One region of the Streptomyces sp. NPDC014861 genome, then DNA from elsewhere that is predicted to be linked to it. Evidence: riboswitches for the same ligand, from Rfam matches in the RefSeq annotation. Region 1 holds a riboswitch; the other holds the start of a gene.

Region 1 (5,723 bases):
GGCGCGTGACGAAGGCGCCGGTGTCGCCGGAGCCCTCGCCCTGCGTGGCGGCGGCGCAGCGGGCGGCCGGGTCGGCGGGGGTCTCCGGGCAGACCACGACGGTGTTGCCGATCGTGGTGAAGTCCCCGTACAGGGACTCCTGGTACCGCTGTCCGAAGGGTTCGACGACGTCCGCGGCGGCCGGTCCGGCCGCCGCCGTCGCGAGCGGGCCCGCGGCGAGCAGGCCCGCCGCGAGCACCCGGGTCACGCGGGAGGGGTGAGATCGTACGAATCGCATAAAAGGGCAATGTATGCAAAACATACGATTCAGGGCTGTTACGCCACGCGGCGGTGCGCGTACTCCGCGATCTCGGTCATCGGCGGACGCTCCTCCGTGTCCACCGCGTACGTCCGCGGCTCGAAGCCCGACGCGCCCCGCTCGAACTGGGTCAGCCGGGGGCGGACGAGCTGGCCCCGGGAGAGCCGCAGCTGCGCCGTCCGGTAGATCGCCGCCGCCATCCGGCCCAGCGCCTGCCCGTCCTGGTGCCGGTGCTTGCGCACCCCCACGTCCACCTGCGCCAGCGCGTCCAGGCCCACCGTGTGCAGCGCGTCCACCAGGAGCCCCAGCTCCACTCCGTAACCGACCGGGAAGGGCAGCCGTTCGAGCAGCGAGCGCCGCGCCGCGTACTCCCCGCCCAGCGGCTGGACGACGCCGGCCAGGCGCGGCCAGTGCAGATTGAGCAGCGGGCGTGCCACCAGCTCCGTCACCCGACCGCCCTGACCAGGCGTGTCTCCGAACGGGCGGTCGTACATCGCCTTGACGAAGTGCACCTCCGGGTCGGTGAGCAGCGGGCCCACGATGCCGGTGACGAAGTCCGCCGAGAAGTCCCTCAGATCCGCGTCGACGAAGCACACCACGTCCCCGCTGGTCACCATGAGTGACCGCCACAGGACCTCGCCCTTGCCCGGGACCGCCGGGATCCGGGGGAGTATGTCGTCCCGCGCGACCACCCGGGCGCCGGCCGCCGCCGCGACCGCCGCGGTGCGGTCCGTCGAGCCCGAGTCGATCACCACCAGCTCGTCCACCAGCGGCACGGCGTCGGTCATCAGCTCGCGCCGGATCACGCTGACGATGTCCCCGACGGTCGCCTCCTCGTTCAGCGCGGGCAGCACCACGCTGACCGTCGTCCCCCGCTTGGCGGCGAGCACCCGCTCCAGCGGCCGGTCGGACACGGACCAGGACCGCCGGGTCAGCCAGCGCTCCACTTCTTCCAGCAACGTGATCTCCATCTCGCGGATCGGACGACCGTCTCCACCTTCGAAGCCTTCGGTTACAGTCTTGAACAACGCGGACGCCCGATGCATGTCGGGGTGCCACCCGCGTCTCACAATCGAATACCGCTCATCCAGAGGGGCAGAGGGATACGGCCCGTTGAAGCCCCGGCAACCCTCCAGTCGGTTTGTCTTGCGCCAGCGAGGCCCCCGGCTAGGGAAGGTGCCAAATCCGTCTCGTGGCGAAATGCGCCATGAGGAAGATGAGGAGAAAGGGCCTCCCCTCCATGTCTGTACAGACTGCCGCTCCCGCCACCACCGTCGACCTCGGTCCCGCGTCCGGGCTTTCCTGCCGGGAGTGCGGAGAGGTCTTCGCCCTCGGCCCGATCTTCGCCTGTGAGCTCTGTTTCGGCCCTCTCGAAGTGGCCTACGACCTCCCGGCCGCCGACCCCGAGGAGCTGCGCAAGCGGATCGAGGCCGGCCCCGCGAACATCTGGCGGTACGCGCCCCTGCTGCCCGTCCCCGCCGACGTCGCCGAGAAGCCGAACCTGAACCCCGGCTGGACCCCGCTGATCAAGGCCGACAACCTCGCCCGCGAGCTCGGCGTCGCCCCCGGCAAGCTCTTCGTCAAGGACGACTCCGGCAACCCGACCCACTCCTTCAAGGACCGGGTCGTCGCCCAGGCCATCGAGGCCGCCCGCGCCTTCGGCTTCACCACCCTCTCCTGCTCCTCCACCGGCAACCTGGCCGGCGCCGTCGGCGCCGCCGCCGCCCGCGCCGGCTTCCGCTCCTGCGTCTTCATCCCGCACGACCTGGAGCAGGGCAAGGTCGTCATGGCCGGGGTCTACGGCGGTGACCTCGTCGCCATCGAGGGCAACTACGACGACGTCAACCGCTTCTGCTCGGAGCTCATCGGCGACCCGCTCGGCGAGGGCTGGGGCTTCGTCAACGTCAACCTGCGCCCGTACTACGGCGAGGGCTCCAAGACGCTCGCGTACGAGATCTGCGAGCAGCTCGGCTGGGTCATCCCGGACCAGCTCGTCATCCCGATCGCCTCCGGCTCCCAGCTCACCAAGATCGACAAGGGGCTCCAGGAGCTCATCAAGCTGGGCCTGGTCGAGGACAAGCCGTACAAGATCTTCGGCGCCCAGGCCGAGGGCTGCTCGCCGGTCTCCGCCGCCTTCAAGGCCGGGCACGACGTGGTCCGCCCGCAGAAGCCGAACACCATCGCCAAGTCCCTGGCGATCGGCAACCCGGCCGACGGCCCCTACGTCCTCGACATCGCCCGCCGCACCGGCGGCGCCGTGGAGGACGTGAACGACGAGCAGGTCGTGGACGCGATCAAGCTGCTCGCCCGGACCGAGGGCGTCTTCGCGGAGACCGCGGGCGGCGTGACCGTCGGTGTGACGCGCAAGCTGGTCGAGAACGGCGTCATCGACCCGAACCTCACCACCGTCGTCCTCAACACCGGCGACGGCCTCAAGACCCTGGACGCCGTGGCCGACAGCTCTCAGGCGACCGCCACCATCCGCCCGAGCCTGGACGCGTTCCGCGACGCGGGCCTGGCCCACTGAAAGGTCCTGAAGACACCATGGCCGTGAACGTCCGCATCCCCACCATCCTCCGCACCTACACCGGCGGGCAGTCCGAGGTCGCCGCCGAGGGCGCGACCCTCGCCGAGGTCATCGCCGACCTGGAGAAGAACCACACCGGCATCGCCGCCCGCGTCCTGGACGACCAGGGCAAGCTGCGCCGCTTCGTGAACGTCTACGTGAACGACGACGACGTCCGCTTCGAGCAGGGCCTGGAGACCGCCACCCCGGACGGCGCGGGCGTCTCGATCATCCCCGCGGTCGCCGGCGGCTGCTGATCGCCCCGGGCCCGCCCGGGCCCTACCTGTCGGTACTGAATTGCCCCCTCCGCGAGAGAAAGCGGAGGGGGCAATTCTGCATGGTTGAGCGCGGTAGAGTTGGGGAAGTCCCCCGCGCCGCTCATGCCATACGCATATGAGCCCGGCCCGGGACCTGACAAGAATGCGACAACCGGCGGCCGGAATGCGCGCACAGTCTGCCCCTTATGCGCCTTTCGCCCGGCCCGACTTGCCCCGCAATTCAAGTATTTCTTCCGGATTCCCCTTTCCGCTCCGCCGAGATTTCCCGGTGGATTGCCCTGTTGCAGAGGGCAGTTGGACAGATACATTCAGCGGCGGTCGACGCGTTCCGGCGCAGGTTCTGACCCGGGTTCGTGAAGTGCGGATCCGCTCAAGGGCCAGTACGTAATAGGGGAGTTAGGCATGGCTCAGGGCACCGTCAAGTGGTTCAACGCGGAGAAGGGCTACGGCTTCATCGCGGTCGACGGTGGTGCGGATGTTTTCGTCCACTACAGCGCCATCCAGATGGATGGGTACCGCAGCCTCGAAGAGGGCCAGCGAGTCGAGTTCGAGATCTCGCAGGGTCAGAAGGGTCCGCAGGCGGACATGGTCAAGGTGACCGCCTGAGGCGCGGCGCGATCGGCCACCGACGTCTCGTCGTCGAGGGGCCCGCATCCCCCAGGGGGTGCGGGCCCCTCACGCGTTCCCGGAGGGTCCGGATCCGTCGCCCGATCCACTGCCCGATCCGGTGCCCGACTCGTCGCCCGATCCACTGCCTGATCCAGTGCCCGATCCACGAGAGTCGCTTGCACTCGCATGGGTCGAGTGCTAATCATTGGCGTTAGCACTCGGAAGGTGAGAGTGCTACGAGGACCGGGCATGACGAGGCCGCCGGCCGGGTGGGGCAAGGAACCACGCGGAGCGCGGAGGCCGTCCGTCGCGGGCGTCGGCGCGGTCCTGGAGCGTTATCCACCCCATGTCCGGGAGGACCACTTCACATGGCCAAGATCATCGCGTTCGACGAGGAGGCCCGGCGCGGTCTCGAGCGCGGCATGAACCAGCTCGCTGACGCCGTCAAGGTCACCCTCGGCCCCAAGGGTCGCAACGTCGTCCTCGAGAAGAAGTGGGGCGCCCCCACGATCACCAACGATGGTGTCTCCATCGCCAAGGAGATCGAGCTCGAGGACCCGTACGAGAAGATCGGCGCCGAGCTGGTCAAGGAAGTCGCCAAGAAGACGGACGACGTCGCCGGCGACGGTACGACCACCGCCACCGTCCTCGCCCAGGCGCTCGTCCGCGAGGGCCTCCGCAACGTCGCCGCCGGTGCCAACCCGATGGCCCTCAAGCGCGGCATCGAGAAGGCCGTCGAGGCCGTCTCCGGCGCCCTGCTCGACCAGGCGAAGGAGGTCGAGACGAAGGAGCAGATCGCCTCCACCGCCTCCATCTCCGCCGCCGACACCCAGATCGGCGAGCTCATCGCCGAGGCCATGGACAAGGTCGGCAAGGAAGGCGTCATCACCGTCGAGGAGTCGCAGACCTTCGGTCTGGAGCTCGAGCTCACCGAGGGCATGCGCTTCGACAAGGGCTACATCTCGGCGTACTTCGCGACCGACATGGAGCGCATGGAGGCCGCGCTCGAGGACCCGTACATCCTCATCGTCAACTCCAAGATCTCCTCCGTGAAGGACCTCCTCCCGCTCCTGGAGAAGGTCATGCAGTCGGGCAAGCCGCTGCTGATCATCGCCGAGGACGTCGAGGGCGAGGCCCTGTCGACCCTGGTCGTCAACAAGATCCGCGGCACCTTCCGCTCCGTCGCGGTCAAGGCCCCGGGCTTCGGCGACCGCCGCAAGGCCATGCTCCAGGACATCGCCATCCTCACCGGCGGCACGGTCATCTCCGAGGAGGTCGGCCTCAAGCTGGAGTCGGCCGGTCTCGACCTGCTGGGCCGCGCCCGCAAGGTCGTCATCACCAAGGACGAGACGACCATCGTCGACGGTGCCGGTGACAGCGAGCAGGTCGCGGGCCGCGTGAACCAGATCCGCGCCGAGATCGAGAACAGCGACTCCGACTACGACCGCGAGAAGCTCCAGGAGCGCCTCGCGAAGCTCGCCGGCGGCGTGGCGGTCATCAAGGCCGGTGCCGCGACCGAGGTCGAGCTCAAGGAGCGCAAGCACCGCATCGAGGACGCCGTGCGCAACGCCAAGGCGGCCGTCGAGGAGGGCATCGTCGCCGGTGGCGGCGTGGCCCTGCTCCAGGCCTCCAGCGTCTTCGAGAAGCTGGAGCTGGACGGCGACGAGGCCACCGGTGCCGCGATCGTCAAGCTCGCCCTGGAGGCCCCGATCAAGCAGATCGCGGTCAACGCCGGCCTCGAGGGCGGCGTCGTGGTCGAGAAGGTCCGCAACCTCACCCCGGGTCACGGCCTCAACGCCGCGACCGGCGAGTACGTCGACCTGGTCGCCGAGGGCATCATCGACCCGGCCAAGGTGACGCGCTCCGCGCTGCAGAACGCCGCGTCGATCGCCGCGCTCTTCCTCACCACCGAGGCCGTCATCGCCGACAAGCCGGAGAAGGCCGCCGCGCCGGCCGGCGGCGGCATGCCGGG
Region 2 (5,723 bases), on a different contig from region 1:
TGGCGCTGGCCGGGACGCTCGGACAGGGCGCCCACGAGGTGCGGGCGGTCGGGGTCGACGCCTACGGCTCGATCCTGCCCGCGCCGATGGCGCTGCCCGAAGCCCTCGACCGGGGCGCCGAGTTCCTCGCCGACGCGGCCGAGCGGGCCCTGCGGATGGTGCTGGTCGGCACCCGGCTCGCGGCCTGACCGCCGCAGCTCAGCCGCGGTCGGGCACGCAGCGGCCGTCCTCGGTGCGGTACTTCCACTGGGCGCCGTCGCGGACGAGCTCCTTCACGGCGCCGACGAACCGCTCGACGTGCTCGTCCGGGGTGCCGGCGCCGAAGCTGACGCGGATGGCGTTCAGCGACCTCTCGCCGGGGGCGGCCGGCTCCGGGGCGCCGCACTCGCCCGGGTCCTGGGCGTCGGAACCGAGCAGGGTGCGGACGAGCGGGTGGGCGCAGAAGAGGCCGTCGCGGACGCCGATGCCGTACTCGGCGGAGAGGGCGGCGGCGAAGTGGGAGCTGTTCCAGCCGTCGACGACGAAGGAGATGACGCCGACCCGGGGCGCGTCGTCGCCGAAGAGCGAGAGGACGCGGACCTCGGGCACCTCGGCGAGCCCGGCGCGGACGGTGTCGATGAGGTGCCGCTCGCGGGCGACGAGGGTGTCGAAGCCCGCCTCGGTCAGCGCCTTGCAGGCGGAGGCGATGGAGTAGACGCCGATGACGTTCGGGGAGCCGGCCTCGTGGCGGGCCGCGGTGGTGTGCCACTCGACGTCCACGCCGCCGTCGGCCCGGCGGGCCACGGTGCGGGAGGCGCCGCCGCCGGCCAGGTACGGCTCGGCGGCCCGGAGCCAGTCGGCGCGGCCGGCGAGGACGCCGGAGCCGAAGGGCGCGTAGAGCTTGTGCCCGGAGAAGGCGACCCAGTCCACGTCCAGTTCACGCACGGAGACCGGGTGGTGCGGGGCGAGCTGGGCGGCGTCGAGGACGATCCGGGCGCCGTGCGCGTGGGCGGCGGCGGCCAGTTCGCGGACCGGCCACAGCTCGCCGGTGACGTTCGACGCGCCGGTGACGCACACCAGCGCCGGGCCGTGCGGGTCGCGGTCGGCGAGGGCGCGCTCCAGGGTCTCGACGGCCTGCGCGGGGGTGCGGGGGGCGTTGAGGTAGGTGACCTGCGCGTCGCGCCAGGGCAGCAGGGAGGCGTGGTGCTCGGTCTCGAAGACGAAGACCTGGCAGTCGGCGGGGACCACCTGGGCGAGGAGGTTGAGCGAGTCGGTGGTGGAGCGGGTGAAGACGACCTGGTCGTCCTCCCGGCAGTCGAGGAACTCGGCGACGGTGACGCGGCTCTGCTCGAAGAGGTCGGTGGAGAGCTGGGAGAGGTACCCGGCGCCGCGGTGGACGCTGCCGTAGTACGGGGCGTAGGCGGCGACGTCGTCCCAGACCCGCTGGAGGGCGGGGGCGCTGGCGGCGTAGTCGAGGGCCGCGTAGGTCACCTCGCCACCGGTGACGAGCGGGACGGTGACGTCGCGGCCGAGGACGGCCAGCGGGCCGGTGCAGCAGGCGTCGGCGGAGTCGGCGGCGGTGACGGCGGAGGGGGCGGTGACGGCGGCGTTCGGGCGTGCGGACATGGCGGAGTCTCCCGGGAGGGCGGGGCGAGTGGCGTGAAAGCCCGCAGGACGGCACGAGGGGCCGGTCGCGTACGGGTGGTGCCTCGACATGCGACGAGAAAGGTGCCGCACGGAGGGGAAGAGGGGCCGAAGGCCCTATCGCATTCGCTTGCTCACGAGACCGCTCCCTCGAGGACCAGGACCCCAGGGATGGCGCAGGGGTCCGCGCTTGCCGAGGACCTTGCTGTCCACGGCCTGGTCTTCACCCGGGGCACCCCGCCACGGACGGAGGGTTGCCGGACAGCCAGCCGGGGCTTGAGGGCTGTCACTCATGACCTGTTGCCGAACGTATGCCACCGCTCGCGGTCCGCGCAACCCCGTCCGTATTCCGGGACGGGTGTCTCGCGGACCGCGCGGCGGTCCTTCAGGCGTTGCTGGCGGTGATCCAGCGGTCGAGGGCCGCGCGGGCGGCGCCGGAGTCGACGGACTCGGCGGCCCGTGCCATGCCGGCGCGCAGCTGCTCCGCGAGGGTGCCCTCGCCGGGCTCCAGCGCGGTGAGCGCCGCCGCCGCGTTGAGCAGCACCGCGTCGCGTACCGGCCCGGTCTCGCCGGCGAGGACGCGGCGGGCGACGTCGGCGTTGTACGAGGCGTCGGCGCCGCGCAGGGCCTCCAGGGGCGCGTAGTCGAGGCCGACGTCCTTCGGGTCGAAGACCTCCTCGCGCACCGCGCCGTCCCGGACCACCCAGACCCGGGAGGTGCCGGTGATGGTCAGCTCGTCGAGGCCGTCGTCGCCGCGGAAGACCAGCGCCGAGTTGCCGCGCTCGGCGAAGACCCCGGCGACGATCGGCGCCATCCGGGGGTCGGCGACGCCGACGGCCTGGGCCTTCACCCGGGCCGGGTTGGTGAGCGGGCCGAGCACGTTGAAGGTGGTGCGGATGCCGAGCTGGCCGCGGGCGGCGGCGACGTGCCGCAGCGAGGGGTGGAACCTCACGGCGAAGCAGATGGTGATGCCGGCCTCCTCGGCGACCTCGGCCACCCGCTGCGGGGTGAGGCCGAGGTTGATGCCGAGCTTCTCCAGGACGTCGGAGGAGCCGGAGGCGGAGGACGCGGCGCGGTTGCCGTGCTTGACGACCCGGGTGCCGGTGCCGGCGACGACGATCGAGGCCATCGTGGAGATGTTGACGGTCTTGGCGCCGTCGCCGCCGGTGCCGACGATGTCGACGGCCGGTCCGGCCACCTCGATCGTGTTGGCGTGGGCGTACATCGTCCGGACGAGTCCGCTGATCTCCTCGACGGTCTCGCCCTTGGCCCGGAGCGCCACCATGAAGCCGGCGATCTGGGCGTCGGTCGCCTCACCGCTCATGATGAGGTCCATCGCCCAGGCGGTGTCGTCGGCGGAGAGGTCCTTCCCCTCCAGGAGGCCGTTCAGGAGGACGGGCCAGGAGCGGCCCGCCGTGGTCGGTCCTCCAGCGGGGGTCACAGCGCTCATGGCAGCTCCTGATGATCGTGCGTCGGATACGGGGTCCAGCCTATCGATCCGCGGGTACGGCAAAGAGCCCCGTCCATCGAATGGACGGGGCTCTCGCCGTGGCGACCTGCTCAGGAGGTCAGGAGGTCTCAGTGGTGGCCGTGGCCGCTCTGGATCTCCTTGTACTCGTCGAGGGTGGGCTTGGCGACCTGGTTGTCGTCGCCGTAGTAGCCCTTGTTGAGCTTGACCCGGAGCTTCTCGACCGCGCCGACCTTCCGCTCCACGCCGTTCTCGTCGACGGCCGGCGGCAGCTCGGCGGGCTGGTACTGCTCGTGCGCGGTGAGCTTGTACAGCTCGCCCTGGCTGAGCGGCTCGTGGATCTCGACGAACTCACCGTGCGGCAGGCGCTTGATGATGCCGGACTCGCGCCCGTGCAGCACCTTGTCCTTGTCGCGGCGCTGGAGGCCGAGGCAGATCCGCTTGGTGATGACGAACGCGATGACCGGGCCGGCGAAGAAGAAGATCCGCACGAACCAGGTGATCGAGTTGATCGACAGGTGGAAGTGGGTCGCCCAGAGGTCGTTTCCACCACCCACGAGCATGATCATGTACGCGGTGATCCAGGCGACACCGAAGGCGGTGCGCGTCGGAGCGTTGCGCGGGCGCTGCGCGATGTGGTGCTCGCGCTTGTCGCCGGTGATCCAGGACTCGATGAACGGGTAGACCGCGATCGCCGCGAGGACCAGCGGGAAGATCACCAGCGGGATGAACACGCCCAGGACGAGCGTGTGGCCCCAGAGGTTGATCTCCCAGCCCGGCATGACACGGATCAGACCCTCGGCGAAGCCCATGTACCAGTCGGGCTGGGCGCCGGTGGACACCTGGTCCGGCCGGTACGGGCCGAGGGCCCAGATCGGGTTGATCGAGGCGACCGCCGCGATGACCGTGATCACACCGAAGACCAGGAAGAAGAAGCCTCCGGCCTTCGCCATGTACACGGGGAGCAGCGGCATGCCGACGACGTTCTTGTTCGTCCGGCCGGGGCCCTCGAAGTGCGTGTGCTTGTGGACGAACACCAGGATCAGGTGCGCGACCACCAGGCCCAGCATGATGCCGGGGAGCAGCAGCACGTGCGCCGAGTAGAACCGGGCCACGAAGTCGCCGCCGGGGAACTCGCCGCCGAAGAGGAACATCGACAGGTAGGTGCCGACGATCGGCACCGACAGGATCGCGCCCTGCATGAAGCGGACACCGGTGCCGGAGAGCAGGTCGTCCGGGAGCGAGTAGCCGGTGAAGCCGGTGAACATGCCCAGGAAGAACAGCAGGAAGCCGAACAGCCAGTTGATCTCACGCGGCTTGCGGAAGGCGCCCGTGAAGAAGACGCGCATCATGTGCACGAACATGCCGGCGAGGAAGATCAGCGCCGCCCAGTGGTGGATCTGCCGGATGAGCAGGCCACCGCGCACCTCGAAGGAGATGTGCATGGTCGAGTTGAACGCCTCGGACATCAGCTGTCCCTGGAGCGGGACGTACGGTCCGGCGTACTCCACCTCGTTCATCGACGGGTGGAAGAACAGCGTCAGGTAGACGCCCGTCAGGATGATGATGAGGAAGCTGTAGAGGCAGATCTCGCCCAGCATGAAGGACCAGTGGTCCGGGAAGATCTTCCGCATGTTGGCCTTGGCCAGCGTGTAGATCCCCAGGCGACCGTCGGCCCAGTCGGCGATCCGCTCACCGGCGGGCGCCTTCTTCTCCGTGTTGGTCACAGTGCTCATCCGCGCTCCCAGAAAGAGGGACCGACGGGCTCGTCGAAGTCGCCGTGCGCTTCGAGGAAGCCCTCGTCGTTCACGCCGATCCGCAGCTGCGGGAGGGCGTGACCGGCCGGGCCGAAGATGACTCGGGCGCCGTCGGACAGGTCGAAGGTGGACTGGTGGCACGGGCAGAGCACGTGGTGGGTCTGCTGCTCGTACAGCGAGATCGGGCAGCCGACGTGGGTGCAGATCTTCGAGAAGGCGACGATGCCGTCGTGCGACCACTCGAGCTCGCGCTTGTCCTTGATGTCCTCCGGCTGGATCCGGACGATCATCAGGGCGGCCTTGGCGATCTCGACCTGGAAGTGGTGGTCGTGCTCCGAGAGGCCCTCGGGCATCGCGAAGGTCAGCGAGCCGACGGCCACGTCCTCGGGACGCAGCGGCTCGTGCGTGTTCATGTTGATGAGCAGCTTGCCCTTGGCCCACAGCGTGGTCCGGAGCTTCTTCTCGGGCAGCGGGCCCATGTCACGCAGCAGCACGACGCCGGAGAGCGGCACCAGGGCCAGCGCGCCGAACATGGTGTTGCGGATGAGCTTGCGGCGGCCGAAGCCGGACTCGGCGGCGCCGGCCGCGAAGTCCGCCATGACCTTCGCCTTGACCTCGGGGGTCGCCGCCATCGGGTGGCGCTCGTCCGCGATCTCGACGTCGGACATCAGGGTGCGGGCCCAGTGGACCGCGCCCGCGCCGATGAAGAAGAGGGCGAGACCGAGCGTCCAGCCGAGCGCGAAGTTGAGCGCGGACACGTGGCCGAAGGGCCAGATGTACACGTTCTTGTCGACCGGGAAGATCACGTACGAGGCGATGAAGCCGACGGTGGCCAGCATCGACAGCACGAACATGAAGGCGACCGCGCGCTCGGA

The links. A riboswitch is a leader RNA that binds a small molecule or an ion and turns the genes downstream of it on or off. The one in region 1 is predicted to bind S-adenosylmethionine.
Region 2: linked by a shared signal. The riboswitch ahead of ACF1BN_RS11190 (aminotransferase class V-fold PLP-dependent enzyme) and the one ahead of thrC (threonine synthase) in region 1 are both predicted to bind S-adenosylmethionine.

The regions. Positions count from the first base shown of each region.
Region 1 is NZ_JBIBWV010000016.1:118,963-124,685, forward strand. Features, by position in the region: gene ACF1BN_RS26875 (hypothetical protein) at 1-277, opposite strand, end outside; gene ACF1BN_RS26880 (glucosyl-3-phosphoglycerate synthase) at 316-1,257, opposite strand; SAM riboswitch class I at 1,379-1,521, shown strand; gene thrC (threonine synthase) at 1,506-2,825, shown strand; gene ACF1BN_RS26890 (MoaD/ThiS family protein) at 2,843-3,121, shown strand; gene ACF1BN_RS26895 (cold-shock protein) at 3,545-3,748, shown strand; gene groL (chaperonin GroEL) at 4,120-5,723, shown strand, end outside.
Region 2 is NZ_JBIBWV010000004.1:370,784-376,506, forward strand. Features, by position in the region: partial or broken gene ACF1BN_RS11185 (glycerate kinase) at 1-238, shown strand, start outside; gene ACF1BN_RS11190 (aminotransferase class V-fold PLP-dependent enzyme) at 199-1,605, opposite strand; SAM riboswitch class IV at 1,805-1,921, opposite strand; gene trpD (anthranilate phosphoribosyltransferase) at 2,009-3,073, opposite strand; gene ACF1BN_RS11200 (cytochrome bc complex cytochrome b subunit) at 3,202-4,827, opposite strand; gene ACF1BN_RS11205 (Rieske 2Fe-2S domain-containing protein) at 4,824-5,723, opposite strand, start outside.